4 regions of the Kitasatospora sp. NPDC050463 genome follow, and region 4 is predicted to be linked to each of the others. Evidence: riboswitches for the same ligand, from Rfam matches in the RefSeq annotation. Region 4 holds a riboswitch; each other region holds the start of a gene.

Region 1 (7,445 bases), on a different contig from region 4:
GGCATGATGATCCGCCACGGCGGCGGGCAGCGCGGCGGGGTGGGGCGTGCCGTCAAGCGGATGCGCGCCTATCTGGCGGAGCTGATCCACCGCAAGCGGGCCGATCTCGGCGACGACCTGATCTCCGGCCTGATCCGGGCCAGCGACCACGGTGAGCACCTGACCGAGAACGAGGCCGCGGCGATGGCCTTCATCCTCCTCTTCGCCGGTTTCGAGACGACCGTCAACCTGATCGGCAACGGCACCTACGCGCTGCTGCGCAACCCCGGGCAGCGGGCGCTGCTCCAGGATTCGATCGCCCGTGGCGAGACCGCCCTGCTGGAGACCGGGATCGAGGAACTCCTGCGCTACGACGGGCCGGTGGAGCTCGCCACCTGGCGGTTCGCGACCAGCCCGCTGACCATCGGCGGCGTGGAGATCCCGGTCGGTGACCCGGTACTGGTGGTGCTCGCGGCGGCGGACCGGGACCCGGCGCGGTTCGCCGACGAGAACACCCTCGACCTGGCCCGGACCGACAACCCGCACCTGGGCTTCGGGCACGGCATCCACTACTGCATCGGTGCTCCGCTGGCCCGATTGGAGGGGCGGTCGGCGCTCACCACCCTGCTCACCCGGCTGCCCGATCTGCGACTCGCCGAAAGCCCGGAGAATCTCCGTTGGCGCGGTGGCCTGATCATGCGTGGACTTCGCGACCTCCCGGTGGAATTCACCCCCGAGAAGCCGTCCGCAGAGCCGCCGACCGGGCTCTGAGAATCCGCAGCGGCGATGCCCCGGCGGTGTCTCGATCTCGACCCTTCGAGTCTCCGACACGCTGACGGGGTGTCGCTGTCCGGCTCTGATCGCAGGTCTGAATCACCATCAATCAGGACATAGCCCTGTCGTTGGTAGGCAATCGGCCATCCGCCGTAATTTATGTGTGATACCTGCGATATGAGCTTGTGATTGATGTGAGGATCTGTCTACCCTCCCTGGAGTTCGCAGCTGCGGACCTCGTGCGCGGAACGCCGAATCCTGCCCGCCGCGTCACGGGAAACCGACCAGAACCCTTGGGCAGGGGCGGGGGAACCAGGTTTGTTGCCGTCCCCCACGGCTTGGGGTGAAGCCGCCAGCGCGGGCCGAAAGCCCCCGCGCCACGCGGCCGGGCCACCTCCCGGTCCGAACCCGACAGCTCACCTCGCAGGCGTGCGGAGAGGGAAACGTCATGCTCTTCGTCGGAACCGGCCGTCATCGTCGTCGCACCCAGACCGAGAAGGCCATCGCCGTGGCCGGTGTGGCCGGCGTCGGACTCGCGCTGCCGCTGCTCACCGCCACCGGCGCCTCCGCCGCCCCGACCTCGACCTGGGACGCGGTCGCCCAGTGCGAGAGCGGCGGCAACTGGAGTATCAACTCCGGCAACGGCTTCTACGGTGGCCTGCAGTTCACCCCCAGCACCTGGAAGGCGTACGGCGGCACCTCGTACGCGCCGCAGGCCCACCAGGCCAGCAGGGCGCAGCAGATCTCGGTCGCCGAGAAGGTCCTCGCCTCGCAGGGGCCGGGCGCCTGGCCGGTCTGCTCGCAGAAGGCGGGCCTGGCCAAGGGTGGCGCCCCGGCCTCGGTCGACACCTCCTCGGACGCCGAGCCCGCCGCCCAGCAGCCCGCCGCGCCGAAGCCCGCGCAGGCGAAGCCGGCTCAGCCGAAGCCCGCTCAGAAGCCCGTCCAGCAGCAGGCCCAGAAGCCCGCCCCGAAGCCCGCCGTCCAGCAGCCCGTCCAGCAGGACGCGCAGCAGAAGCCCGGCTGGGACGCCGACGCGAAGGTCTTCTGGTACCAGAGCAACGGCGCCTGGTACTGGACCAGCCACCAGAGCGTCTATCAGCAGTACGCGGGTCAGGCCGCCGGCCAGTACGCGGGTCAGGACAGCCGTCCGGCCGAGGCCCACGGCGCCCCGGCTGCCGCAGCCTCCCCCGTCGCCCAGCAGCGCGCCGGCCACGGCTACACCGTCCAGTCCGGTGACACGCTGTCGACCATCGCCACCGCCCAGGGTGTTGAGGGCGGCTGGCAGACGCTGTACGACGGCAACCGTGGCACCGTCGGCACCGACCCGAACCTGATCCTCCCGGGCCAGGTGCTCGACCTCGGCTGACGCCCGCCGGTGCGGTGGCTCCACGAAGGGGGCCGATCGGCCCCCTTCGTCCGCATCTGTTCCCCTTTTGTGGGGCAATCAGGTGAACTACCGGTGGGTAGCCGGGCCACACGCTGAGACGGGACCGAGGTCGACGTGGTCCCGAGAGCCCGTGCGGTTAGGCTCTGGTCGTAACGACTCCGCAACCATCCGGCCGACAGCACCCATCGTCAGCCGAACCTGCTTCCGCTAGGAGATGCCTCGTGCCGTCCATCGATGTCGTCGTAGCCCGTGAGATTCTCGACTCGCGTGGCAACCCCACGGTCGAGGTCGAGGTCGGCCTCGACGACGGCAGCACCGGCCGTGCCGCTGTCCCGTCGGGTGCCTCCACCGGCGCCTTCGAGGCGCTGGAGCTTCGCGACGGTGACAAGAACCGCTACTTCGGCAAGGGCGTGGAGAAGGCCGTTCTGGCCGTCATCGAGCAGATCGGCCCCGAGCTGGTCGGCTACGACGCCACCGAGCAGCGCCTGATCGACCAGGCCATGCTCGACCTGGACGCCACCCCGGACAAGTCCTCGCTCGGCGCCAACGCGATCCTCGGCGTCTCGCTGGCCGTCGCGCACGCCGCCTCCGAGGCCAGCGACCTGCCGCTGTTCCGCTACCTGGGCGGCCCGAACGCGCACGTCCTGCCGGTCCCGATGATGAACATCCTCAACGGTGGCTCGCACGCGGACTCCAACGTCGACATCCAGGAGTTCATGATCGCCCCGATCGGCGCGGAGTCCTTCTCCGAGGCCGTCCGCTGGGGCGTCGAGGTCTACCACACCCTCAAGGGCGTGCTGAAGGAGCGCGGCCTGTCCACCGGCCTCGGCGACGAGGGCGGCTTCGCGCCGAACCTGGACAGCAACCGCGAGGCCCTGGACCTCATCACCGAGGCCATCCAGAAGGCCGGCTACGTGCCCGGCAAGGACATCGCGCTCGCCCTGGACGTCGCCGCCTCCGAGTTCTACCAGGACGGTGCCTACCAGTTCGAGGGCAAGGCGCTCTCCGCCGCCGAGCTCATCGAGTACTACGCCGAGCTGGTCGCCTCCTACCCGCTGGTCTCCATCGAGGACCCGCTGGACGAGTCTGACTGGGACGGCTGGAAGGCCATGACCGTCAAGCTGGGTGACAAGGTCCAGCTGGTCGGCGACGACCTGTTCGTCACCAACCCGGCCCGCCTGGCCAAGGGCATCGAGACCGGCACCGCCAACGCGCTGCTGGTCAAGGTGAACCAGATCGGTTCGCTGACCGAGACCCTGGACGCCGTCGAGCTGGCCCAGCGCAACGGCTACCGCTGCATGATGTCGCACCGCTCCGGCGAGACCGAGGACGTCACCATCGCCGACCTCGCCGTCGCCACCAACTGCGGCCAGATCAAGACCGGCGCCCCGGCCCGCTCCGAGCGCGTCGCCAAGTACAACCAGCTGCTGCGCATCGAGGAGATCCTCGACGACGCCGCCGTGTACGCCGGCCGCGGTGCGTTCCCCCGCTTCCGCTCCGCGGAGTAACGAGCACAGCCGCTCCGCGGAGTAACGAGCACAGCCGCTCCGCGGAGTAACAAGCACAGCCGCTCTGCGGAATAGCAAGCACAGCCGCTCCGCCGAGTGGTCGTCGCCGCAGCCGAGGACGAGGGCCGCGCGCGCCCAGTGGCGCAAGCCTGACCGGTGCCCCGCCGTTCACCCCGTAGGGTGGACGGCGGGGCACCGCCGCGACCAGGAGGGGATACGGGAGATGGCAGGCTGGAGGATCCCGGGCTTTGCCGCCCGGCCTCGCTTCACGAGCCGGGCGACCGTCCTCGTCCTGGTGCTCTGTTCCCTGGTGGCGATCCTGGCGTACCCGACCAGGCAGTTCATCTCCCAGCGTTCCGAGATCTCCGCCCAGCGGGCGAGGGCCGAGCACGCCCGGCAGCAGGTCGAGCAGCTGCGCCGGGAGAAGGCCCGCTGGCAGGACCCGGAGTACGTCAAGGCGCAGGCCCGCAACCGGTTGCACTACGCGATGCCGGGGGAGACCCCGTACATTGCGGTGGATCCGGCGGGCCGGGGCGCCACCCCGTCCTCCGTCGCCCCGCCCGCCTCGTCCGACGGCGTGGCCGCCGGGCCGGCGAAGGCCGCCAAGCCCTGGTACGCGAGCGTCTGGGACTCGGTGGACGCCGCCGACACCGCCGCCCTAGCCCCGCCCTCTCCACCCGCCCCTGCCTCTGCTGGAGCCAGCTCCCCCCATGACCACTGAGAACCACCCCTCCGTCTCCGACACCGATGTCGCGGCCATCGCCGCGCAGCTCGGCCGGGTCCCGCGCGGCCTGCGCTCGGTGGCGCACCGCTGCCCCTGCGGCAACCCGGACGTCGTGGAGACGGCGCCCCGGCTCGCGGACGGCACGCCGTTCCCGACGCTCTACTACCTGACCTGCCCCAAGGCCGCCTCGCTGATCGGCACGCTGGAGGCGGACGGCGTGATGAAGGAGCAGACCGCCCGGCTCGCCGAGGACCCGGAGCTCGCCGCGGCCTACCAGAAGGCGCACGAGGACTACATCGCCCGCCGCGACGCCATCGAGGTGCTGGAGGGCTTCCCGAGTGCCGGTGGCATGCCGGACCGGGTGAAGTGCCTGCACGTGCTGGTCGGCCACTCGCTGGCGGCCGGCGAGGGCGTCAACCCGCTCGGCGACGAGGCGATCGGCATGCTGGAGGACTGGTGGGCCAAGGGCCCCTGCGTCTCCGCCGCCGAGGTCGAGGCCGCCGGTCAGCGGGTCGCGAGGAACCGTGCCAAGGACCAGGACCATGAGGCCGTGATCGCGGCCAAGCAGCAGAAGGCCGCCGAGCGCGCCGCCAAGAGGGCCGCCCAGGAGACCGTCGAGGAGGACGGCGCATGAGCGTCACCCGGGTCGCCGCGATCGACTGCGGCACCAACTCGATCCGCCTGCTGGTCGCCGACCTCGACCCGGAGACCGGTGCGATCACCGACCTCGACCGCCGGATGATCATCAACCGGCTGGGCCAGGGCGTGGACCGGACCGGCAGGCTGCACCCGGACGCGCTGGCGCGCACCTTCGCGGCCTGCCGCGAGTACGCCGAGGTCATCTCCGGCTTCGGGGTGGGTCCGGACCGGATCCGCTTCGTCGCCACCAGCGCCTCCCGGGACGCCGAGAACAGCGACGAGTACGCCAAGGGCGTGCGCGACATCCTGGGCGTCGGGCCCGAGGTGGTGAGCGGCGAGGAGGAGGCGCACCTCTCCTTCGTCGGTGCCACCAAGGAGCTCGCCGGCGGCCGGTTCCCGGCGCCGTACCTGGTCTTCGACCTCGGCGGCGGCTCCACCGAGTTCGTGCTCGGGACGGAGGACGTCCGGGTCGCCCGCTCGGTCGACATCGGCTGTGTCCGGCTGACCGAGCGCCACTTCGCCGGCGCCGAGCTGCCGTCGGCCGAGCAGATCGCCGAGGCGCGGGCGCACGTCCGGGCCGAGCTGGACAAGGCCGAGGAGGTCGTCCCGCTGACCGGTGCGGCCACCCTGGTCGGCCTGGCCGGGACGGTCACCACCGTGTCGGCGATCGCCCAGGACCTGCCCGCGTACGACTCCGAGCGGATCCACCACTCGCGGCTCGGCCGGGAGCAGGTGGCCCGGATCGCGACCGAACTGCTCTCCGCCACGCACGCCCAGCGTGCGGCCATCCCGTCGATGCACCCCGGTCGGGTGGACGTGATCGCGGCCGGTGCGCTGGAGCTGCTGGAGATCATGGAGCGGACCGGCGCCACCGAGCTGGTCGTCAGCGAGCACGACATCCTGGACGGCATCGCCTGGAGTATGGCCTCCTGAGCGGATGCGAGCCTTACCGCCCCGGCCCCGGCACCCCTTCGAGGGGTCCGGGGCCGGGGCGCGCGCGGGGCTCCGCGGAAAAGTTCGTGAATTTCTTCACATGGCGATCCAGCCATTCGTCGTGCCTTCCGGTCCGCTACGTCCGAAATGTGGGACCGAAGGCCCGTCGGCCGTGCGGGCCGCTGGATCGCAGGTGATGCTCCCGCACAGGTTTGAAAATCGAAATCACGCGCGGGAACCCGGGCGTGCCATGGATCGTTGCTGCTCAGCCGGGCCGTTCGGGCGCGCATCCTCACCGGGGGGTCGGGTGGGCCGTGAGGCGGCTCCCCGGGGCCGCGAAAGTGGCCGCGAAGTGTAGCACAGGGCGTCCAGGAGCTTGTGACCGGCCTCACGAAGGCTGCTCCGGACGGTGCTGGATACTTTCGGATATGAGCACCACGGAGCGTCCTCGCATCCTCATTGTCGGCGGTGGTTACGTCGGCCTGTATGCCGCGATGCGCATCCTCAAGAAGATGCGCTATGGCGAAGCGACCGTCACGGTCGTCGACCCGCGGTCGTACATGACGTACCTGCCCTTCCTCCCCGAGGCGGCCGGCGGCAACGTCGCGCCCCGCAACCTCGTCGCGCCGCTGCGCAGCGCCCTCAAGAAGGCGGAGGTGCTCACCGGTGCTGTCACCGGTGTGGACCACGCCCGCAAGGTCGCCACCATCCAGCCCGCGGCCGGCGACTCGTACGAGCTGCCCTTCGAGTACCTGGTCGTCGCGACCGGCTCGGTCTCCCGGACCTTCCCGATCCCGGGCCTGGCGGAGCACGGCATCGGCATGAAGACGGTCGAGGAGGCCATCAGCCTCCGGAACCACGTCATGGCGCAGCTGGACAAGGCCGAGTCCACCACGGACGAGGCGATCCGCCGCAAGGCGCTGACCTTCGTCGTCGTCGGCGGCGGCTTCGCCGGTGTCGAGACGATCGCCGAGATCGAGGACATGGCGCGCGACGCCGCCAAGATCTACAAGACCGTCAGCCGTGACGACATGCGCTTCATCCTGGTGGAGGCGGCCAACCGCATCCTCCCGGAGATGGGCCCGGACCTCGGTCTGTGGACCAAGGAGAAGCTCGAAGAGCGCAACATCGAGATCTACATCGAGACCTCGATGGACTCCTGCGTCGACCAGCACGTCGTGCTGAAGAACGGCGTCGAGGCCGATGCCTCCACCATCGTGTGGACGGCCGGCGTGAAGCCGAACCCGGTGCTGGCCAACTTCGGCCTGCCGCTGGGCCCGCGCGGCCACGTCGACACCGCCTCGACCCTCCAGGTCAAGGGCTTCGACTACGTCTGGTCGGCCGGCGACAACGCCCAGGTGCCGGACCTCGCCGCCGGTGAGGGCGCCTGGTGCCCGCCGAACGCGCAGCACGCCGTCCGCCAGGCCGCCGTCCTCGGCGACAACGTCATCTCGGGCATGCGCGGCTTCCCGCAGGCCGAGTACAAGCACAAGAACCTCGG
Region 2 (7,445 bases), on a different contig from region 4:
GCCGAGGAGATCGCGCTCGCCTCCGGCATCTCGGTGCGCACCTTCTACCGCTACTTCTCCGTGAAGGAGGACGCCGTGGCCCCGCTGCTGGCGGCCGGCGGCCGGCGCTGGGTGCTGCTCTTCGCGGAGAGTTCGGCCGACCTGCCGGTGCGCGAGGCGCTGGAGCGTTCGGCGGTCGAGTCGCTGACGCCGACCGAGACCCCCGCCGTCGAGGCCATGCACTGGACCCGCGACCTGCTCCGTGATCCCCGCCTCGACTCGGTCTGGCAGCGGGTGCACGCCGACTCGGAGGAGCGGCTGCGCGCGGTGCTCACCGCCCGCTGCCCCCGGGGCACCGACGCGCTGGAGATCCGGCTCGCGGCCGCCGCCGCGACCACCGCCATCCGGGTGGCCCTGGAGGAGTGGGCCTTCTCCGACGCTCCTGCCACCGGGCCGGGCTCACCCCAAGAGCTGGGCGTCCGGTGCATGCGTGAACTGACCGCCGGCTTGCGCCTCTGGAGCAGCGTCAGCTGACGCGACCTCAGCGGCCGCCCGTTCCAGGCTCCACCCGCCCTCGCACTCGCCCCACGCCCGGTAACCACCCACGCCGCGCCCACCCCGCGCCCACCCCGATCGGCCATCCCCGCTGGTCGGCGGGTCCGATCGGGCCCGGCGGACCGCTAGGGTTGTTGATCGAGCCTCGGCGGTGGCTTCCGTGGTGGACGGGGGAACCGGGGTGGCCGTCCCGGTTGTCCTTACAGCGGGGGGCGGAGGAGTTCGAGGCGTGGGAGCAAGCAGGACATGGGTCTGACGAGCCACAAGGTGTTGGCGCTGACCGTATTGATCGCCGTGGTGATGACGGCCGGCACGGTCTGGCTGTGGCCGAGACTGGCGGGGAAGACCTGGCAGGCGGTGCTCGGCCGGATCGGTACGCTGCTCGCCACCCAGCTCACCGTGCTCGCCGCGCTGGGCCTGGCGGCCAACAACTACTTCGCCTTCTACAGTAGTTGGGACGACCTGCTCGGCACCGGCGACAGCGGCCCGGTCGTCATCCACAACAAGGCGGACGCGTCCGGCCGCCTGCAGGTGGAGACCATCGGGCACGCGTCCGTCAAGGGCGGCGGGGCGCTGGGCCGCGACCCGAAGCAGTCCGGTGAGATCCGCGAGGTCCGGATCGACGGCGCCACCACCCGGCTCTCCACCGAGGGGTACGTCTACCTGCCGCCGCAGTACTTCCAGCCGGAGTACGCGCAGAAGCAGTTCCCGGCGGTGATCGTGAGCACCGGGTTCCCCGGTATCGCGAAGAACCTGGTGACCCGGCTGAACTACCCGGGTGCGGCGCTCAAGCTGCTCCAGGAGGGTCGGATGCAGCCGACCGTGATGGTGCTGATGCGCCCCTCGCCCGCGCTCCCGCAGGACACCGAGTGCGAGGACATCCCGGGCGGCGCACAGTCGGAGACGTACTTCACCAAGGACGTCCCGGCCGCGATCCAGGCGACCTACCGGGTCTCCGCCGACCCGCAGGCCTGGGGCTTCATGGGTAACTCGACCGGCGGCTACTGCGCCCTCAAGCTCGCCATGCGCCACCCGGAGGTCTTCCCGACCGCCGTCTCGCTCTCCGGCTACTACCAGGCCGCCGACGACCCGACGACCGGGGACCTCTTCAAGGGCAGCCAGCAGCGTCGCAACGAGGCCGACCTGATGTGGCGGCTGAAGAACCTGCCGCAGCCCGCGGTGTCCGTGTTGCTGGCCGGCACCCGGGAGGGCGACGGCGACTACCGGCGGGACACCGAGGCGTTCGTGGCCGCCGCACACGGCCCGATGAAGGTCTCCTACAGCATGATGAAGACCGGTGGCCACAACTTCGAGACCTGGAGCAGGCTGCTGCCGTCCTCGCTGGAGTGGCTCTCCCAGCACCTCAGGGTGCCGGACCGGACGGTCTGACCGGGCCGTCCGACCGGGCCGTGGGACCGGGCGGGCGCCGGGCGCGACGGTACGGCCGGCACGGCGGCCGGTGGCTCAGGCCACCGGCTCCAGCGTCCCGGTGTGCAGCTCGCCGACCCGGCCGCCCTCGCCCTCGTACGTCCAGAACGCGCGCACCGTCAGCTTGCCGAGGTCCATCACATGGCTCACGGTGATGCCGCTCTGCTCGGTCCAGCTCACGAAGTACAGCTCCGGCCCGATCTCGGCGATGTGCAGCGCCACGTCCTCCCACTGGCCCGCCGACTCGCCGAGGCCCTCCCAGCGCAGCCGCTTGCCGTCGGGCGAGTAGGCGTTGCGGAAGGCCGCGCCGTTGTCGACCTGGAAGAGGTAGGTGCGGCCGGCGAAGGCGGGCAGGGGCGCGGTCATGGCGGGACTGGTCCTCGTCTCTCGTCTGTGCGGTACGGCTGGACCCCCAACCTATCCGACCGGCCGACTTTCGCGGCGGACTCGCGGGCACCCCGCCGCCGGGCAGCGCCCCACGCCGCCCGGCCGCCGGGCGCGGGCCGAAGCCCGGCCCACCACCCCTCCGCCCGGCCCCTCCGCCCGGCCCCACCGGCCGCCCTCGCCGGCCGCCCCGACCGGCCCCACCGCCAACTGATCAACTCCACCGGCGACTTGATCAACTCCGCGCCGCTCCACTGTGAGCTGCGCGACATCGTCCCCTGCCGAGTTGTCGCCTTCCGGACGGCCTGCCTAGCCTGCACGAGTCCGTCTTCGCGGACCCCGCCGTCGGGACGCCGAGTCCTGTCCACCCGCCGGTCGGCAGTCGAGCACCACGGCGGACGGGAGCGGGGGACCCAGGTCAGTGCCCGGCCCGTGCGCTCTCGCGTACCGGTCGAGGCTAGGGGTGAAGCCGCTCCACAGGCGGCCGGGCAACCTCAGCCCGAACCCGACAGCTCACCTCGCAGGCGTCACAGAGGACACTGCCATGCAGAAGCCTGCCCGGCGCGCGATCCCGCGCCATGCCCGCCCCTCCCACCGAGGCCGCAAGGCCGCCTTCGCCGCCACCGGCGCGCTCGCCATCAGCGGCGCCGGCCTGCTCGGCGTCCCGGCGCTCACCGGCGCCCAGGCGGCCACCGTGCCGACCGTCACCCAGGACAAGCTCGCCCCGGCCACCATGGTCGCGGGCAAGGCCACCACGGCCGCGCTGACCGTCCACTCGTCGGCCTGCTTCACCGCCAAGACCGTCGGTGTGGGCGTTCGCGACGCGGCCGGACACAACCTCGACTTCCCCGGCAACGTCTCCAACGCGCAGATCTGCCCCACCGGCCTGTCGATCACCACCGGTGCCCGCACCCTGCCCGCCGGGACGTACACCCAGTTCGGCTTCTGGCAGGACTTCGGCGGCGCCTGGCACAATCTGCCCTCGCGCCAGCTCGTGGTCTCCAGCACCACGGCCACTCCCAGCCCGACGCCGACCGCGACGGCCACCCCCAGCCCGACGCCGACCGCGACCGCCACGTCGACCCCGGTCACCGGCGCCCCGGTCGCCGGCAAGTCGCTGACCTGGTCGGACGAGTTCAACAACCCGATCGCCTACGGTTCGCGCTGGACCGGCGACAAGAGCAGCGCCTACCACTACGGCAACCACAACCCGGACGACAACAAGCTCGACTGGCTGAACAAGAACAACGTCGCCGTCTCGGGCGGTGTCGCCACCTTCACCGCCAAGCCGGGTGCCAACACGCTGGAGAACGGCAAGCAGTCCTGGGACACCGGGCTGCTCACCACCGAGTACTCCAGTGAGGGCTTCCAGGTGAAGACCGGCGACTACGCCGAGACCCGGGTCAAGCTCCCCGCCGGGACCGGCGCCTGGCCGGCCCTGTGGACGTGGAAGAACGGCAACGGGGAGATCGACTCCTTCGAGTACCACCCCGACAACCCGAACCTGCTGGAGCTGACCAACCACGTCAACCCGGGCCACCTGTACTACACCGACGCCAAGGCGATCGCCAAGGACGGCTGGGTCACCATCGGCACCCACTACGGCGCCACCTCGGTCGACTGGTACGTCAACGGGACCAAGGTCTTCTCGGACGGCAAGGGCGTCGGTGCCAACTGGTCGGCGTACCTGATCCTCAACCTGTCCCTGAGCGCGGGCCAGTACCACCCCGCGCCGCAGGGCACGGCTCCGATCACCTTCGCCGCGGACTACGTCCGGGTCTACCGCTGAACCCCGGCCGGTCCTGAGCCCCGGCCGGTCCTGAGCCCCGCCCGGTCCTGAGCCCCGGCCGGTCCTGAGCCCCGCCCGGTCCTGAGCCGGCCGGTCCTGAGCCCGGTCCGGGCCGTACCGCGCTGGGCCAGAACGGCCCAGGACGGTACGGCCCGGACCGGCACGGTTCAGTTCCGGGCGGTCTGCACCACCTGGATCTCGAACGGCTGCTTGTTGTTCGCCTCGTTCCGGTCGTCGTCGCCGCGCACCGCGACCCAGCCCCCGGTCAGCGTGCCGGGGGCCGGGAGGTCGGCCGCCAGCCGTACCGGGATCAGGGCCGTGGCGGTCCGGAACTTCGGCAGCCCGGCCGGGAAGACGCAGCGCACCCGGTGGCCGTTCTGGAACGCGGAGCAGTTCTCCGGGAAGAACGGGCCCTCGGGCGTCACGCCCTCCGGCAGGGTGACCACCACGGTGAACGACGAGGCCGTCCGGTCCGGGCCGAGGTTGCTGACGAAGGCGTGCACCGTGGTGGTGCCGCCGGGGGCGGCGGCTTCCGGATCGATCCGGACCACCTGGAGGTCGGAGTCGGACGGGACCGGTGCCGCGGCGGGTGCCGGCGCCGCGGACCCGGCGCCGGCCGCCGGGTCCGGATCGGCCACCGGGCAGGTGGCCCCCCATGCGGGACCGGCGGCCAGCGCCGTCACCGCGCACCCCACCGTCAGTGCCCTGCCGAGGTGACTTAGAACGGACCTTCTGTGCGACATCGTCGCTCACCCTGCCCTCTGCGTTCCGGCGCCCCGCACCGTCGCGGGCCGCGTCCGCACCAGCGTGACCGACCGGTTCGCCGCCGTCGCCGCAACCCGCCCTCGGGCCGCTCGAACGGGGGAACCGCCGTTCGGGAAGCCGGGTGGTCCGACGACCCGTACGGACGAACTCCGGTGACGACGCGTCAGGGGGCGAGGACCTGTCCCAGCCGGGCCGCGATCTGGTGCATCACGGGGACGAGCGAGGCCGCGCCCGCCTGCTCCTCCAGCGCCCGGATCCGGGCCTCCGGGCCGGAGACCGAGAGTGCCGTCGGGGTCGGCGCGCCGGGTACCGCGAGGGCGATGCAGCGCACCCCGATCTCCTGCTCCTGGTCGTCCACCACGTAGCCGCGCTCGCGCGCCTGCGCCAACTGGAGCAGCAGCTCCTGCGGGTCGGTGACGGTGTACGAGGTGTGCGCCGGCAGCGGGTTGGGGCCGAGCACCGCCCGCGCCTCCTCCTCCGGCAGCTGCGCCAGCAGGGCCTTGCCGACGCCCGTGCAGTGCGGCTGCACCCGGCGGCCGACCTCGGTGAACATCCGCATCGAGCGACGCGACTGCACCTGTCCGACGTACACCACCTCGCCGCCCTCCAGTACGGCCAGGTTGGCCGTCTCGCCGGTGGCCTCCATCAGTTCGGCCAGGTAGGGGCGGGCCCAGCTGCCGAGCAGTCGCCCGGCCGTCTCGCCGAGCCGGATCAGCCGTGGGCCCAGGGTGTAGCGGCGTGCGGTGTCCTGGCGGACATAGCCCTGCTGCACGAGGGTACGAACCAGGCGGTGGATGGTGGGCATCGGCAGCCCGGAGGAGGTGGAGAGCTCGCTGAGCGTCGCCACGCCACCGGAGTCGGCCAGCGCCTCCAGCAGCAGGAAGGCGCGCTCGACGGACTGCACGCCGCCGCTCGCGCGGTCCGGCCCTGTCGTCGATGCTGTGTCGGGGGTCGCGACCACCGGCGTTCCCTTCGCTGTCGGGGGAGGAGTAGAGTCCCAGCGATCATCTCAACAAACCGTTGAAATTCTGTATCGCGGAAACTAGTCTCCACCTTACAGAATCGAACCCTCCGACAGGCGGGGTTCAGATCGGTTCAGATCAAGGACGTTCCCACCGGAACTGCCTTCGCCATGCTCAACCGTCTTAGGAGTGTCCTGCTCATGGCTACAGATCAGGGACCCGCCGGCGCCTCCCCCGCCGCTCCGGTCGTCACTGTCGCCGGTCCGCGAGTCCACCGGGCCGAGGAGGTGCTCACTCCGGAGGCGGTCGCCTTCGTCGTCGGCCTCCATCGTGCTTTCGAGGACCGCCGGCAGGAGCTCCTGGTGCGCCGCAGGACCCGCCGTGCCGAGATCGCCCGCACCGGCACCCTGGACTTCCTCCCCGAGACGGCCGCCGTCCGCGAGGGTGACTGGACGGTGGCCGAGGCCCCCCGCGCCCTCCAGGACCGCCGGGTGGAGATCACCGGCCCCACCGACCGCAAGATGGTCGTCAACGCCCTCAACTCCGGCGCCCGGGTCTGGCTCGCGGACTTCGAGGACGCCACCTCGCCGACCTGGGAGAACGTGATCGGCGGGCAGATCAACCTGATCGACGCCTTCGAGGGCCGGATCGACTTCACCTCCTCGGCCGGCAAGGCCTACACCCTCAGGCCCGCCGCCGAGCTGGCCACCGTCGTGGTCCGGCCGCGCGGCTGGCACCTGGACGAGAACCACCTGCTGGTCGACGGCCGACCGGTCGCCGGGGCCTTCCTCGACTTCGGCCTCTACTTCTTCCACAACGCGGCGCGGCTGCTCGCGCGCGGCGCCGAGGACCCGAACTCCGGCCCCTACTTCTACCTCCCGAAGACCGAGAGCCACCTGGAGGCCCGGCTCTGGAACGACGTCTTCACCCACGCCCAGGCCGCGCTCGGCATCGCGCACGGCACCGTCCGCGCCACCGTGCTGATCGAGACCATCACCGCCGCGTTCGAGATGGACGAGATCCTCTACGAGCTGCGCGACCACGCGGCCGGGCTCAACGCGGGCCGGTGGGACTACCTGTTCTCGATCGTCAAGAACTTCCGCGACGCCGGTGAGCACTACATCCTGCCGGACCGCAACACCGTCACCATGGCCTCCCCGTTCATGGCCGCCTACACCCGGCTGCTGGTGCAGACCTGCCACCGGCGCGGCGCGCACGCCATCGGCGGCATGGCCGCGTTCATCCCCAGCCGCCGCGACCCCGAGGTCAACGCGGCCGCCCTGGAGAAGGTCAAGGCCGACAAGGACCGTGAGGCCGGCAACGGCTTCGACGGCTCCTGGGTCGCCCACCCGGACCTCGTCCCGGTCGCCCGCGCCAGCTTCGACGCCGTCCTCGGAGACCGCCCGCACCAGAAGGAGAACCCCGGCCCGGCCGAGCCCGTCACCGCCGCGCAGCTGCTCGACATCGCCGGCGCCGGCGGCCACTGCACCCGCGCGGGCCTGCACAACGCCGTCCAGGTCGGCGTCCGCTACATCGAGGCGTGGCTGCGGGGCCTCGGCGCCGTCGCCATCTTCAACATGATG
Region 3 (7,445 bases), on a different contig from region 4:
CCCGTACTCCAGCGACCACGAAGGCAGGTAAACCGATGAGTACCACCACCGAACGCCCCCGCGCCGCCGCCGCGGCGAGCGCCCCCGCCGCCCCCGGGAAGCTGCGCCCGCGCGGCCAGAACTCCCCGCTCGCCTCCGCGCTCTCGCACGGCGCGCTGATCACGGCCAGCCTGATCGCGCTCTTCCCGGTGCTGTGGATCCTGTACGTCTCGCTCGGCCCCGACAAGACGGACTACCTCCACCCCGGCGACATCCTCGACAAGATGACGCTGTCGAACTACACGACGGTGCTGAACGACACCGACTTCTTCACCTGGTTCGTCAACTCGCTGATCGTCGCGGGCGTCACCACCGTGGTCGGCGTGATGTTCGCCGCCACCACCGGCTACGCCGTCTCCCGGATGCGCTTCCCCGGGCACCGGCCGCTGATGTGGTCGCTGCTGGTGACGCAGATGTTCCCGATCGCCGTGCTGATCGTGCCGATGTACACCATCATGTCGACGCTCGGCCTGCTGGACACCCACCTCGGGCTGATCCTGGTGTACTCCACCACAACCGTCCCGTACTGCGCCTGGCTGCTCAAGGGCTACTTCGACACCATCCCGGTGGAGATCGACGAGGCCGGCCGGGTCGACGGGCTGAGCCCGATCGGCACCTTCTGGCGGCTGATCCTGCCGCTCGCCCGCCCGGGCCTGGCGGTGGCCGCGTTCTACTCCTTCCTCACGTACTGGGCCGAGGTGCCCTTCGCGTCCACCTTCATGCTCAGCTCCGACAACTACACGCTCTCGGTGGGCCTGCAGACCTTCGTGAGCGAGCACGACTCGCAGTGGAACCTGATGGCCGCGACCGCGGTGATGATCGCGATCCCGTCCGCGCTCTTCTTCTACCTGGTGCAGCGTCACCTGGTGACCGGCCTGACCGCCGGCGCCTCCAAGTCCTGACCTGCCGCTCTCTAGTCCCAAGGGATACCGTCCATGACCCAGAACCTGGCCGACACCTCCCGGCCCGCCGCCGACGCCACCGCTCACGAGGCAAGCACCGGCGCGTCCAGAGGCTGGTGGCGGGATGCGGTCATCTACCAGGTGTACCCGCGCAGTTTCGCCGACTCCAACGGTGACGGCATGGGCGACCTGCCCGGCATCCGCAGCCGTCTGCCCTACCTGCGCGACCTCGGGGTGGACGCCGTCTGGCTCTCGCCGTTCTACGCCTCCCCGCAGGCCGACGCCGGCTACGACGTGGCCGACTACCGCGCGGTGGACCCGATGTTCGGCACCCTGCTGGACGCCGACGCGCTGATCCGCGACGCGCACGGGCTGGGACTGCGGATCATCGTGGACCTCGTGCCCAACCACTCCTCCGACCGGCACGAGTGGTTCCAGCGCGCGCTGCGCGAGGGTCCGGCCTCCCCGCTGCGCGAGCGCTACCACTTCCGTCCCGGCCAGGGGGAGAACGGCGAACTGCCCCCCAACGACTGGGAGTCCATCTTCGGCGGCCCGGCCTGGACCCGGACCGAGAACCCCGACGGCACCCCCGGCGACTGGTACCTGCACCTGTTCGCCCCCGAGCAGCCCGACTTCAACTGGGAGAACCGGGCCGTCGCCGACGAGTTCCGTTCGATCCTGCGGTTCTGGCTGGACATGGGCGTCGACGGCTTCCGGATCGACGTCGCCCACGGCCTGGTCAAGGCCGCCGGCCTGCCCGACATCGGCGGCGGCGACCAGCTCAAGCTGCTCGGCAACGACGTCATGCCGTTCTTCGACCAGGACGGCGTGCACGAGATCTACCGCAGCTGGCGGAAGATCCTCGACGAGTACCCGGGCCAGCGGATCGGCGTCGCCGAGGCGTGGACCCCGACCGTCGAGCGCACCGCCAACTACGTCCGCCCCGACGAGCTGCACCAGGCCTTCAACTTCCAGTACCTGGGCACCTCCTGGGACGCCGCCGAGCTGCGCGCGGTGATCGACCTCTCGCTCGACTCGATGCGCCCGGTCGACGCCCCCACCACCTGGGTGCTCTCGAACCACGACGTCACCCGGCACGCCACCCGCTTCGCCAACCCGCCGGGCCTCGGCACCCAGATCCGTACCCCCGGGGACCGCGAGCTCGGTCTGCGCCGGGCCCGCGCCGCCACCCTGCTGATGCTCGCGCTGCCCGGCTCCGCGTACATCTACCAGGGCGAGGAGCTCGGCCTGCCGGACGTCACCGACCTGCCCGACGAGGTCCGCCAGGACCCGTCCTTCTTCCGCAAGGCCGGCCAGGACGGCTACCGCGACGGCTGCCGGGTGCCGATCCCGTGGTCCGGCACCGAGGCCCCGTACGGCTTCGGCCCGACCGCCGGCGGCCCCAGCTGGCTGCCGCAGCCCGCCGAGTGGGCAGGGCTCAGCGTCGAGGCGCAGACCGGCGACCCGACGTCGACCCTGGAGCTGTACCGCAGCGCGCTGGCCGTCCGCCGGGAGCGGCCCGAGCTGGGCGCCGGCACCGGGGTCGAGTGGCTGGACGGTCCCGAGGGCACCCTGGTCTTCCGCCGCGGCTCCTTCGTCTGCACGGTGAACACCACCGCCGAGCCGGTGCGGATAGCCGTGCCCGGCCGGCTGCTGCTCTCCTCCACGGACGCCGTGACGGACACCGCGGTGGACGGCGGCGAGACGGTGCTCGCTCCGGACAGCACCGACTGGTGGGCGGTCTGACGTGGTTGCAATAGGCTCTGGGACCGTGACTACGGCGCGACTATCAGATATCGCGGCGCAGGCGGGGGTCAGCGAAGCCACCGTCTCCCGCGTACTCAACGGCAAGGCGAACGTCTCCGCCGCCACCCGGCAGACCGTGCTGGCGGCGCTGGACGTGCTCGGCTACGAGCGGCCGACCCGGCTGCGCCAGCGCAGTGCGGGCCTGATCGGGCTGATCACCCCGGAACTCAGCAACCCGATCTTCCCCGCGCTGGCCCAGGTGATCGAGCAGGTGCTGAGCCGGCACGGCTTCACGCCGGTGCTCTGCACCCAGACGCCCGGCGGCTCCACCGAGGACGAACTGGTGGAGATGCTGGTCGACCGGGGCGTGGCGGGCATCGTCTTCGTCTCCGGCCTGCACGCCGACACCGCCGCCGACCACGACCGGTACGCCCGGCTGACCGGCCGGCAGGTGCCGTTCGTGCTGATCAACGGCTTCAGCGAGAAGATCGACGCGCCGTTCATCTCGCCGGACGACCGGGCCGCGATGTGGATGGCCGTCCAGCACCTGGCCGAACTCGGCCACGAGCGGATCGGTCTGGCAGTCGGGCAGAAGCGTTACGTCCCGGTGCTGCGGAAGATCGAGGGCTTCAAAGCGGCCCTGCGGGAGGTGCTCGGCCGGACCGAGGAGCAGGCCGGGGAACTCGTCCACCACACGCTGTTCAGCGTGGAGGGCGGGCACGCGGCGGCCGGTGCGCTGCTCGACAAGGGCTGTACGGCGATCGTCTGCGGCAGCGACATGATGGCGCTCGGCGCGATCCGGGCGGTGCGCCAACGGGGTCTGTCCGTCCCGCAGGACGTCTCGGTGGTCGGGTTCGACGACTCGCCGCTGATAGCTTTCACCGAGCCGCCGCTGACCACCATCCGCCAGCCGGTCGAGGCGATGGCCACCGCGGCCGTCGACGCCCTGCTGGAGGAGGTGGGCGGGAACGCCGCCCAGCGCGGGGAGTTCATGTTCCAGCCGGAGCTGGTGATGCGCGGCTCCACGGGCGCCTGCGCCCGCTGAGACGACGACCGGGGCCCCGGAGAGCGAACCGCTCTCCGGGGCCCCGTGGTGTCCGCCCTCAGCCCTCCTGCGCGGTCGGGCGCTGCTGGTTCGCCCGCTGCCCGTCGGCGGCGTCGCCGGTCCGGGTCTCGGTGCGCCGCCTGCGGGCCAGGTAGTCGAGCAGGATCAGCTCGACGGCGTCCTGCGGGCTCGTGGTACCGGAGAGCATCATCGCGTCGATCGCGAGATCGGCGTCGAGCGTGACGGTGACCTGGGCCATGTGACTCCTCCTCGGGTGCGGAGCAGCAGCATGCCCGCCGGGACCGGATCCGGCCATGGCCCGGCCGTCCCGCGCGCGGGCGCGCCACAGCCCCCGGTGAGGAGCGACCGTACTCTCTCCGGGGGCTGCGGCGTAGCCGTGCGGGCCGGATCGGCCCGCACGGGAGGGGATCAGACCCGGCCGGCGAAGTCCGGGGCCCAGTTGGCGACGGTCTGGGTCCGCACGCCCGAGCTCGGGTTGGCGGCCTCGACGTACTTGCCGTCGCCGATGTAGAGCGCGACGTGGTAGACGCCCGAGTCCTGGCCGTTGTTGGACCAGAACAGCAGGTCGCCCGGCTTGAGGGCGTCCAGCGAGACGTGGGTGCTGGCGGCGGCCTGGTCGGCGGCGACGCGCGGGACGGAGATGCCCGCGGCGCGCAGCGCGGCCTGGGTCAGGCCGGAGCAGTCCCAGCCGCCGTTGCCGGTGCCGCCGTAGACGTAGGCCTGGCCGACCTTCGACTGGGCGAAGGAGACCGCGGCGGCCATGCTGCCGGTGGCGGCCTGGGCCGGGGCCTGGGCCGTCTCCTGGGCGGCGGGCTTGGCGGCCGGGGCCTGGGTCGGCGCGGCCGGCTTGGCGGCGGTCGCGGTGGTGCCGGCGGCGTGGCCGGTCGCGCCCGAGGAGCGGTTGAACCAGTCGAAGCCCTTGCCGGACTCGTCCGAGGTGTGGGCCTTGGCACGGTCGCCCAGGCTCAGGTGCTGGCCGGGGTAGATGACGTGCGGGCCGGCGGTGAGGGAGCTGCGGTTGAGCTCGTACAGCCGCTCCCAGCCGCCCTGGATGTCGTTCTTGTCGGCGATCGAGGAGAGCCAGTCGCCCGCGACGACGGTGTAGTCGTCGGACGTGGCGTCGGCCTGACGGTGGTACTGCTGCCAGTCCTGACCGCCCTGCGACTGCTGGGCGGAGTCAGCGGCGGCCGGGGCCTCGGCGGCCTTCGGGGCGGCCTTGGGCGCGGCCGGCTTGGCGGCGGGGGCCTGGGTCGGCGCCGGGGCCGGGGTGGCCTTCGGGGCGGCGGTGGAGGTGTCGACGGCGGCCGGGGTGCCGCCCTTGGTCAGACCGGCCTGGACGGAGCAGACCGGCCAGGCGCCGGGGCCCTGGGAGGCGAGCACCTTCTCGGCGATCGCGATCTGCTGGTCCTTGGTGGCGAGGTCGGCGCGGGCGGCGTACGCGGTGCCACCGAACGCGGCCCAGGTGCTGCTGGTGAACTGGAGGCCGCCGTAGAAGCCGTTGCCGGTGTTGATGCTCCAGTTGCCGGTGCTCTCGCACTGGGCGACCTTGTCCCAGGTGGCGACCGAGGCGGCGGAGGCGCTGCCGGTGGTGAGGCAGGGGACGGTGAGACCGATGCCGACGACGCCGAGGGTGGCGATCGCGCGGCGGGTGCGGCCGGACAGACGGGTGCCGTTGGTGGGCAGCATGAAGACGTGGTCCTCTCCCACGCCTGCGAGGTGAGCTGTCGGATTCGGGCTGGAGTTGCCCGGCCGCGCTGTGGCTGCGGCTTCACCCCTAGCCCTGAACCGGTCACGAGGACCGGTCCGGGGCGACTTACCTGTGGTTCCCCCGCTCCTGCCGTGGTGCGTTCCGCGCTGCCAGCGCACCCGACGGCAGGACTCGGCGTTGCGGGTGTGCTGGGTCCGTGTGGCCACGAACGGGGAGCACGTTAAGCAGACTTAAGTTCAAACCGCAAACATGTGTGACGCTCGTCACGGTTTGCGAAAGAGGTGGTGAATGGCTGTCCACCATGATCAGAAATGACCGATTTCGAGCAACACCCGTCGGAGTCACGGCAACTGCCTATGCTTCAGGGCGTCAGGATCGACGCGGCCGTCTGGGGGGAGGGCTACGCAGCGATGGCCATGGACGAGGACCCGGAGGCCGGTCGGCCGGCCGCGAGGCCATGCGGCGCGCATGGCCGGGCAAAACACCGCAGAGCGGACATCCTGCCCGCCGAACCCCGAACTCCCGTCCGCCGTCGGACGATGCTGCGCTGGCTGGCCGTCGGCACGGTGTTCGCGGCGGTCGGCGGCGAGGAGGCGCTGCGGCGCTCCCTGGACGGCCGCTCCGAGCCCGTGACCGCCGTGGAGGGCCCCGTCCCGGGCCCGGGCGCGGACGACCCGGCCGCCGGGCACCAGCACGGCGCTCCGTCGCCCTCGGGGGCACCCGGGGGGACCACCCCGGCACCCACCCCCGACCAGGGTGGCCGCCGCTGGTCCGATCCGGCCGGCTGGGGCGGCCGCGTGCCCGGCCCGCGGGACGCCGTCCGGATCACCGACCGGGTGCTGCTCGACACCGACGCCACGGTCGGCTCGCTGCTGGTCGAGCCCGGCGGCGCGCTCACCTTCGCCGCCGACCGCAGCCTCACCCTCGCCGCGAACGGCAACGTCGAGATCCGCGGCACCCTCGCGCTCGCACCCGACGGCGCCGCCGTGCACACCGTGCGCTTCCCCGCCGTCGACGAGCGTCGCTTCCGGGGCGACGGCATGAAGGTGGTCGACACCGACGTCGGTCTCTGGGTCACCGGCGCCGGTTACCTGCGGCTGGACGGCGCAGTCAAGACCGCCTGGGTGCGTGCGGACCGGGCGCTCGGGGCCGGCGACACCACCGTCACCCTGGCCGCGCCGCCCACCGGTTGGCTGCCCGGCGACGAACTGGCCGTCACCCCGACCGGCCCGCCGGACGAGGACGGCTTCTCCACCCGCTACGACCTGGCCGTCGTCCGGTCCGTCAGCGGATCCACCGTCACCCTGGCGGCGCCGCTGACGTACGCGCACCCCCGGGTGAGCGCCGGAGGGGGCGTCACGGTCGGCGCCGAGGTGCTCAACCTGACCCGCAGCGTGCGGATCGAGGGCACCGCCGAGGGCCGCGCCCACGTCCACCTCACCAGCTCCCGCCGGGCCGATCTGCGGCACGCGACGCTGCGCTGGGTCGGCCCGCGCACCGACACCGACGAGTCCTGGAAGGGCCCGGACGGCAGCGCACCGGTCACCGCCCCGGTGCTCGGCCGCTACGGGCTGCACTTCCACATGCTCGGCGACGCCACCCGGGGCACCGTCGTCGAGGGCGTGGTGGTGCGGGACGCGGGGAGCCACGCCTTCGTCCCGCACGCCAGCCACGGCATCACCTTCCGCAGCTGCATCAGCCACGACACCTGGGAGGACGCCTACTGGTGGGACGGCCCGCCGGACACCCGCACCCCGCAGCAGCCGTCCCACGACATCGTCTACGAGTCCTGCGTCGCCTCCCGCACGCTGCTGGAGCCCAACCCGCGGGCCTACCGGCTGACCGGCTTCAACCTCGGTGCCGGGACCGGCGGCAAGGCGCTGGACTGCGTGGCCGTCGGCGTCCAGGGGGCCGACGGCGCCTCCGGCTTCGAGTGGCCGGAGAACAGCGAGGGGGTCTGGACCTTCCGGCGCTGCCTGGCCCA
Region 4 (7,445 bases):
CAGGTCGTAGCCGCCGGTGACCGAGTAGACCTCGCTGACGCCCTCGATGGCCGCGATCGCCTCGGCGATCTCCGGGATGCGGTCGACGCTGGTCTTGATCAGGACGATGGCGGTGATCACTGTTCGGGCTCCTTTGTGAGGTGTCGCCAGGGTATCGGGCGTCAGCCGGGCCGTCGCGAGGGGCGGGTGGCCGATGTGCAGGCGTACAGGAAGCCCGCCGAGAAGCCGATCACATGGCACAGGTAGGCGACGCCGGGCCCGGCCGAGTGCACCGACCACCACTGCAGCGCGAACCAGAGGCCGAGCACCAGCCAGGCCGGGAACCGCAGCGGCAGGAAGAGCAGCAGCGGGACGAGCGTGGTCACCCGGGCGCGCGGGTGCAGCCGCAGGTAGGCGCCGAGGACGGCGGCGATCGCCCCCGACGCGCCGATCAGCACCCGCGTCGAGTTCGCCGAGTGCGCCTCGGCCAGCGCGAAGCCGTAGGTGGCCAGCGAGCCGGCCGCCAGGTAGAAGAGGGCGAAGCGGGTCCGGCCGAAGCGTTCCTCGATGGTGGGGCCGAAGACCTGGAGGAAGAGCAGGTTGCCCAGCAGGTGCAGCCAGCCGGCGTGCACGAAGAGCGAGCTGAGGACCGACAGGGCCGGGTGCTTGCCCGGGGTCGGGGCGGCCGGGCAGCCCGGGACCGGATCGGGGGCCTCGGCCAGCTGCTCGGCGCTCAGCGGGCGCCCGGCCAGCAGCTCGGCGGGGACGGCGCCCCAGCGCTGCTCGTACCGCTGCTCCGCGCAGACCCGGTCCTGGCCCTGGCCGTACAGCGGATTGAGCCCGGCCGCCGGGCCGATCAGGAAGACCAGGACGTTGAGTGCGATCAGCGCGTAGCTGACGGCCGGGACGGGTGCGGCCGGGCGGCCGCCCCGCGCCCCGGTGTGGTCGAGGACCGGGATCGCCATGCGACCAAGCATCCCTCCGTCCGGCGCGGGCGACACCGCGTTGTACGGCAGGTGGACCACCCCCGCGATCGCCGTGACCGGTGGCCGGGGTGGTTGCCTCAGGCAATAGGCTTGGGGCGGGCATTCCCGCCTCCCGCCGCCGATGCCGGGGCCCCGGGGGGAGCGCCTGAGCCCACCCAGGGACCACCCGAGAGGACCCCCGATGACCGTCCCCGCCCTGACCGCAGAGACGCGTTGGCGCTGCACCCTGTGCGGCAACCTGACCCGCTTCGACGTCACCCGTTCCGCCCGGGTGACCGAGTTCCTGCACTTCGACCTGGCCGGCGAGTCCAAGGTGGAGGAGACCGAGGTGCTCAGCGAGACCGTCGAGTCGGTGCGCTGCCGCTGGTGCAACGCGGTGGACCAGGTCGAGCTGGTGGCCCGTCCGGGAGCCGAGGCCGCCGAGGCCGCCGAGCAGGCTTGATGCCCGCCCCGCGCGGTGGACGGTGCGCGGCACGGCCGTCCGCCGCGCGGGACAATACAGACAGAGCGCACGGAGCGTGACGACCAGGGGTACGGCCGACGGCCGTACCCCGTTGGACGAGGATCGGAGCCGAGGACGTGGTGGACGCAGCGAAGGAGCCCGCCGGGCCGCAGGGGCGGCAGCCCGCTGTGGACGCGCAGGCGCCGGACGCGGTCGAGGCTGCCGCACCCGGCACCGGCGCCCCCGCCGAGGAGGCCGCCGGCGAGGAGTCGGGCGGCTCCGGCGGTGAGGAGCCGGCGGCAGGCCGCGCGGCGGAGAAGCTCGACCGGCCGCTGCCCGAGGGGGTGCGCCGGCGCGTGGTGGGCCTTGCCGCCGACGCGCTCGGCGGGCTGCCGTTGGCGGAGCTGCCGCAGACCCTGCGCCCGTACGCCAAGTTCACCCCGGCGCGCCGTGCCAAGTACGCCGCCACCGCACTGGCCGCGGCGCTGGAGTCCGAGCCGGCGTTCCGGGTGCGGATAGCGGAGCGGCTGCGGCTCGGGCAGCCGGATCTGGTCAGGGCGCTGGAGTCGGGCAACGTGCCGGGCGCCGCCGATCCGATGGACGTGGCCGCCGCGGCGTACCTGGTGCGCCCGGCGGGCTGGAGCCGGCTGGTCGCCGAGGCCGGCGAGGAGGCCGAACGGGTCGGCGCCGAGGGCGCGGCGGCGGAGGCGACCCGGCTGGCGGAGAAGCTGCAGGCGGAGCTGGCCGAGGTGCGCGCCGCCGCTCGCGCGGACCTGGACCGGCAGCGGACCGAGTCGGAGGACGTCCGCAAGGAGGCGGAGTCGCTGCGCAAGAAGGTGCGTTCGCTGGAGAGCGACACCCGCCGGGCGCAGGCCGAGACCCGTCGGCTCGCCGGGGAGCTGGAGGCGCTGAAGGCGCAGTCGGCCGCCGAGCGCGGCGCCGGCGAGAGCGAGGTTCGGCGGCTGCGGCACCGGATCTCCGAGCTGGAGAACGCCGCCGAGCAGGGCCGCCGTTCGGCCCGCGAGGGGCGCAGCGTCGAGGACATGCGGCTGCGGCTGCTGCTGGACACCGTGCTGCAGTCGGCGCAGGGGCTCCAGCGGGAGCTGGCCCTGCCGGTCTCCCAGATCCGTCCGGCCGACCTGGTGGAGGCGGTGGTGCCGGGCTCGGCCTCGCCGCACGACGTGGCGCGGCGCGGCCTGGCCGAGGACGACCCGGCGCTGCTCGACCAGTTGCTGGCGATCCCGCAGGTCCACCTGGTGGTGGACGGCTACAACGTGACGAAGACCGGCTATCCGACGCTGCCGCTGGAGCAGCAGCGGATCCGGCTGCTGGGCGGGCTGGCGATGCTGGCCCAGCGAACGCAGGCGGAGGTCACCTGTGTGTTCGACGGGCAGGACCTCGACGTGCCGGTGATCATGGCGCCTCCGCGCGGGGTCCGGGTGCGGTTCAGCCGGACCGGGGAGACGGCGGACGAGCTGATCCGCCGGCTGGTGCGGGCCGAGCCGCAGGGGCGTCCGGTGGTGGTGGTCTCCGCCGACCGGGAGGTCGCGGAGGGCGTGCGGAAGGCGGGCGCGCGCCCCGTGGCTTCCGTTCTGCTGTTGAACCGGTTGGCCCGGCCCTGACCGCGGCCGGGAGCTGTCCGGGTCGGAGTGACGCCTGGTCAGCGCCCGGTTTGCGGGGATGTGTGGGTCCGGTGAAGTCATCGCGGGGGGCCGGAGTTCACGCCATCGGGGGAGTGGCGGAATGCGTGGATCTTCACTAGGGTCTGGCGTCAAACCTATTTTCCGGATTCTCACCCAATCGGGTGAGTCCCGTTGGAAGAAGGAGCCGGTCTTTTGGCCACCCACCGCCGTCCCAAGCAGCCGAGCCGCGCGCGGGTCTCCGTGCTCACCGCTGCCGCGGCGACCGCGGTCGCCCTCTCCGCTCAGGTCGCCGCCCACGCCGCGCCCACTCCCTCCCCCAAGAAGGAGGACGTGAAGGCGCAGATCGACCAGCTGCAGGAGGAGGCCGAGCAGGCCACCGAGAAGTTCAACGGCGCCAAGGAGCGGGCCGACCAGCTGCGCAAGCAGTCGGACCAGCTCCAGGACCAGGTGGCCCGTGGCCAGGACCAGATGACCCAGCTCCAGGGCGGGCTGGCCGAGGTGGCGGCCGAGCAGTACCGCACCGGCGGCATCGACCCGTCCGTCCAGCTGATGCTCTCCTCCGACCCGTCCGGCTACCTGGACAAGGCCTCCAGCGTCCAGCAGGCCAGCTCCAGCCAGACCGAGGCGCTCAAGGGTCTGCAGGACCAGCAGCGCCGGCTGGACCAGCAGAAGGCCGAGGCGGCCGCGATCCTGGCCTCCCTGGACAGCACCACCAAGGACCTGAACCAGTCCAAGGCCGAGGTCAACAAGAAGCTCAAGGAGGCCCAGGACCTGCTGAACTCGCTCAGTGCGGCGGACCGGGCCGCGCTGAAGGCCGCCCAGCAGCAGGCCGACCGGGCCTCGCGCGGCAGCGAGCGGACCGACCTGAGCAGCCTGCCGCAGGGCAGTGGCATGGCCGGGGCGGCCGTCGCCAACGCGATGAGCAAGCAGGGCTCGCCGTACCAGTGGGGCGCGGTCGGCCCGAGCGGCTTCGACTGCTCCGGTCTGATGGTCTGGTCGTACGCGAAGGCCGGCGTCTCGCTGCCGCGCACCTCGCAGGCGCAGGCCAACTACGGCTCCAGGGTGCCCTCGCTCGCCGAGGCCCAGCCGGGCGACCTCATCATCTACCGCGCCGACCGCAGCCACGTCGGGATGTACATCGGCAACGGGATGGTGGTCCACGCGCCGCACACCGGTGACGTGGTGAAGGTGATGAAGGCCGACGCGATGCCGATCAACGCGATCCGCCGGGTCTGACGGACCGACACGCCCACGGGCCGGGATCCGGCCCTGTGATCCACGCCACCCCCTGACCGGGGGTGGCGTCGGCGTTCGCGGCTGCTTGATGACAAACGATCAGCTCCGCGTGGGCAGGTGATCACGTCCGGTCATATCCACACAGGACCTTGGATCTTCTTTCGGCATTTTTCTGACAAGGATTTGAACGGATCACGGTTCTGTTACTAGGGTCGTGCCTCGAACCACCGCACAGTCGATCACCCAGCAGGGGTGGCGGCGGAGGTTTACCGCCGAGTTCGCGAAGCAGCGGGGCAGAGCATCTGCCCGAGTGGGAGCCCAGTCGTCGGGGGCGCTGTGGAACGGAGCCGGGGAACCATGTTCCTCCGGGGTGAATCGGCGCCAGGTCGACCGCAGGAGCGGTCGGTGAGGCGTCGTAGGGCAATGCTTCCGGCCCGAACCCGTCAGCTCACCCGGTAGGCGGACGTAGGAAGAAGGAGTCCGCCTTCGTGGCGTCCCATCGTCGTCCCAAGCCCGCCGGCCGCGCCCGGGTCTCGATCCTGACCGGTGTCGCCGCTGCCGCGGTCGCCCTCTCCGCGCAGTCCGGCGCCCACGCCGACCCGACGCCGACCAAGGACCAGGTCAAGGAGCAGGTCGACCAGCTCAACGAGCAGGCCGAGCAGGCGACCGAGAAGCTCAACGGTGCCCAGGCCAAGCAGCAGGAGCTGCAGAAGCAGGTCGGTGAGCTGCAGGACAAGGTGGCCCGCCAGCAGGCCTCGGTGACCGAGGCCCAGGGTGGCCTCGCGGAGATCGCCGGCGAGCAGTACCGCAACGGCGGCATATCGCCGACTGTCCAGCTGATGCTCTCGTCCAGCCCGGACAGCTTCCTCACCCAGGCCGGTGCGATCAACCAGGCCGGCAGCACCCAGTCCAACGCGCTGAAGGACCTCCAGGAACAGCAGCGCAGGCTCGACCAGGACCGCAACGAGGCCCAGGCCAAGCTCGGGGAGCTCGAAGCCACCACCCAGCAGCTGAAGGCCTCCAAGGACGAGGTCCAGGACAAGCTGGCCAAGGCCCAGGAGCTGCTCAACACGCTGACCGAGCAGGAGCGCCAGGCGCTGCGCGCGGCCGAGGAGAAGGCCGCCGCCGAGGCGAAGGCCAAGGTGGACGCCGCCAAGGCCGAGGCCAAGGCCAAGGCGGACGCCGAGCGGGCCTCCCGCGACAACAGCCGCGACAACCTGGCCGGTTCGGCCGCCAAGGCCGCCGCGCCGACCGCACCGTCGACGCCGGCCGCTTCCTCGGCGCCGGCCGCACCGCCGGTGGCCGCCGCCGGCAGCTCGCGCGCCGCCGCGGCGATCGCCGCCGCCGAGAGCAAGCTGGGTGCGCCGTACGTCCGCGCCGCCGCGGGCCCGAACTCGTTCGACTGCTCCGGCCTCACCAGCTGGGCCTACGCCCAGGCGAACGTGTCGCTGCCGCGTACCTCGCAGCAGCAGGCCACCGTCGGCACCAACGTCGGCACCAATATCGCCAACGCCCAGCCCGGCGACCTGATCATCTACCGCGCGGACCGCAGCCACGTCGCGATCTACGTGGGCGGCGGCCAGGTCATCCACGCGCCGAAGCCCGGCGCGAACGTCCGGTACGAGACCGCCAGCATGCTGCCGATCAACGCCATCGTGCGCGTCTGATCCGGCGTCCGCCTTCACGGGCCCGGTCTCCCCTCGTGGGAGGCCGGGCCTGCGGCTTTTGCGCAGGATCGTGCTGGTGTCCGATTGCGGGTCAAATATTCGGGTTGGGAGGGGTTTGGACTCGCTCGCCCGGACTCGCTAACGTCTGCCACTGGACTCCCGCTTGAGAGCCGCCCGCTCCGGTGCGGCGGCGGGGCCGGGCCGCAGGATCGGAGCCACTGTCGTATGGCCGTGCACCGCCGTTACCCCCTGCCGGGCGCGCTCGCCCGCGCGCTGGTGCTGACCGCCGCGGCCACCACCGCGCTGGGGGTGGCGACGGGTGGTACCGCCCAGGCCGCCCCGGGCGCGCCGGACGGCCCGTCGAACCGCAAGGACGTCAAGGCGCAGGTGGAGCAGCTGTACGACGAGGCCGAGCAGGCCTCGGAGAAGTACAACGCGGCACTGGACGCCCAGCAGCACCTCCAGGACGAGACCGGCACGCTCCAGCAGCAGGTCGCCCTCGGTCAGGACGAGCTCAACCAGCTGCGCGGCGACCTCGCCACCGTGGCCGGCGCCGAGTACCGGGGCGGCGGGATGGCACAGACCGTCCAGCTGATGCTCTCCAGCGACCCGGAGGGCTACCTCTCCAAGGCCCGCGCGCTGGACCAGGCCGCCGAGCGGCAGAACGAGACGCTGCACGAGGTGGTGGCCCGTCAGCGCCGGCTCGACCAGCGCCGTGCCGAGACCTCCCTGAAGCTCACCGAACTGGATCAGACCCGCCGCGCCCTCGCCGAGAGCAAGCAGCAGATCCAGCAGCGGCTGGCCAAGGCGCAGCGGCTGCTCAACGGCCTGGGTGCCGGTGAGCGGGCCCGGATGGCGGCCCAGGACGCCCGCGAGGCCGAGCAGCGCGCCACCCGCGGCACCGACCGGCTCGACCTGGGCACCGCCCCGCCCGCCTCCGAACGCGGCGCCGCCGCGCTGGCTGCTGCCGTGAAGATGATCGGTTCGCCCTATGTGTACGGATCCACCGGGCCGCGCGCGTTCGACTGTTCCGGTCTGATGTACTGGAGCTGGCGGCAGGCCGGAGTGACCCTGCCGCGCACCTCGCAGGCCCAGGCGTACGCCGGCCGGCGGGTCGGCATCTCCGACGCGCGACCGGGAGACCTGGTGATCTTCTACCGGGACATGCACCACGTCGGCATGTACGCCGGCGGCGGGGTGATCGTGCACGCCCCCTACCCGGGCGCCAAGGTCCGCTACGAGAGCGTCGACGCGATGCCCGTCGCGGAGGTGATCCGGCTCTGAGCCGGCCCGGCCCGACACCTCCCGCCGAAGCCGGGGTACGCCGCCGCGTGCTGTCCCGGCGCGGTGCCCTGCTGCTCGCGGCGGGTGGACTGGCTCAGCTCTCGCTGCCGCGGGCCGCTCCGGCGGCCCCCGTGGCCGCGCTGGTGGCGGACCACCGGGCCGAGGTGGCCGCTCTGCTGGCCGAGCGGGCCCGGGCGCTGACCGCCGG

What was found. A riboswitch is a leader RNA that binds a small molecule or an ion and turns the genes downstream of it on or off. The one in region 4 is predicted to bind cyclic di-AMP.
Region 1: linked by a shared signal. The riboswitch ahead of AB0J08_RS00200 (transglycosylase family protein) and the one ahead of AB0J08_RS06940 (NlpC/P60 family protein) in region 4 are both predicted to bind cyclic di-AMP.
Region 2: linked by a shared signal. The riboswitch ahead of AB0J08_RS26070 (glycoside hydrolase family 16 protein) and the one ahead of AB0J08_RS06940 (NlpC/P60 family protein) in region 4 are both predicted to bind cyclic di-AMP.
Region 3: linked by a shared signal. The riboswitch ahead of AB0J08_RS33740 (transglycosylase family protein) and the one ahead of AB0J08_RS06940 (NlpC/P60 family protein) in region 4 are both predicted to bind cyclic di-AMP.

The regions. Positions count from the first base shown of each region.
Region 1 is NZ_JBFAJO010000001.1:40,102-47,546, reverse strand. It holds gene AB0J08_RS00205 (cytochrome P450) at 1-750, shown strand, start outside; cyclic di-AMP (ydaO/yuaA leader) riboswitch at 1,026-1,197, shown strand; gene AB0J08_RS00200 (transglycosylase family protein) at 1,202-2,119, shown strand; gene eno (phosphopyruvate hydratase) at 2,362-3,648, shown strand; gene AB0J08_RS00190 (septum formation initiator family protein) at 3,872-4,369, shown strand; gene AB0J08_RS00185 (DUF501 domain-containing protein) at 4,359-5,006, shown strand; gene AB0J08_RS00180 (Ppx/GppA phosphatase family protein) at 5,003-5,944, shown strand; gene AB0J08_RS00175 (FAD-dependent oxidoreductase) at 6,373-7,445, shown strand, end outside.
Region 2 is NZ_JBFAJO010000045.1:15,724-23,168, reverse strand. It holds gene AB0J08_RS26085 (TetR family transcriptional regulator) at 1-513, shown strand, start outside; gene AB0J08_RS26080 (alpha/beta hydrolase-fold protein) at 781-1,923, shown strand; gene AB0J08_RS26075 (hypothetical protein) at 1,999-2,328, opposite strand; cyclic di-AMP (ydaO/yuaA leader) riboswitch at 2,724-2,888, shown strand; gene AB0J08_RS26070 (glycoside hydrolase family 16 protein) at 2,891-4,135, shown strand; gene AB0J08_RS26065 (hypothetical protein) at 4,303-4,818, opposite strand; gene AB0J08_RS26060 (IclR family transcriptional regulator) at 5,064-5,861, opposite strand; gene aceB (malate synthase A) at 6,063-7,445, shown strand, end outside.
Region 3 is NZ_JBFAJO010000078.1:16,531-23,975, forward strand. It holds gene AB0J08_RS33720 (carbohydrate ABC transporter permease) at 36-941, shown strand; gene AB0J08_RS33725 (glycoside hydrolase family 13 protein) at 975-2,687, shown strand; gene AB0J08_RS33730 (LacI family DNA-binding transcriptional regulator) at 2,713-3,732, shown strand; gene AB0J08_RS33735 (hypothetical protein) at 3,791-3,991, opposite strand; gene AB0J08_RS33740 (transglycosylase family protein) at 4,162-5,460, opposite strand; cyclic di-AMP (ydaO/yuaA leader) riboswitch at 5,447-5,648, opposite strand; gene AB0J08_RS33745 (hypothetical protein) at 6,001-7,445, shown strand, end outside.
Region 4 is NZ_JBFAJO010000007.1:97,687-105,131, forward strand. It holds gene AB0J08_RS06915 (Lrp/AsnC ligand binding domain-containing protein) at 1-120, opposite strand, end outside; gene AB0J08_RS06920 (rhomboid family intramembrane serine protease) at 162-944, opposite strand; gene AB0J08_RS06925 (hypothetical protein) at 1,147-1,407, shown strand; gene AB0J08_RS06930 (NYN domain-containing protein) at 1,545-3,029, shown strand; gene AB0J08_RS06935 (NlpC/P60 family protein) at 3,243-4,286, shown strand; cyclic di-AMP (ydaO/yuaA leader) riboswitch at 4,609-4,764, shown strand; gene AB0J08_RS06940 (NlpC/P60 family protein) at 4,775-5,953, shown strand; gene AB0J08_RS06945 (NlpC/P60 family protein) at 6,179-7,237, shown strand; gene AB0J08_RS06950 (hypothetical protein) at 7,285-7,445, shown strand, end outside.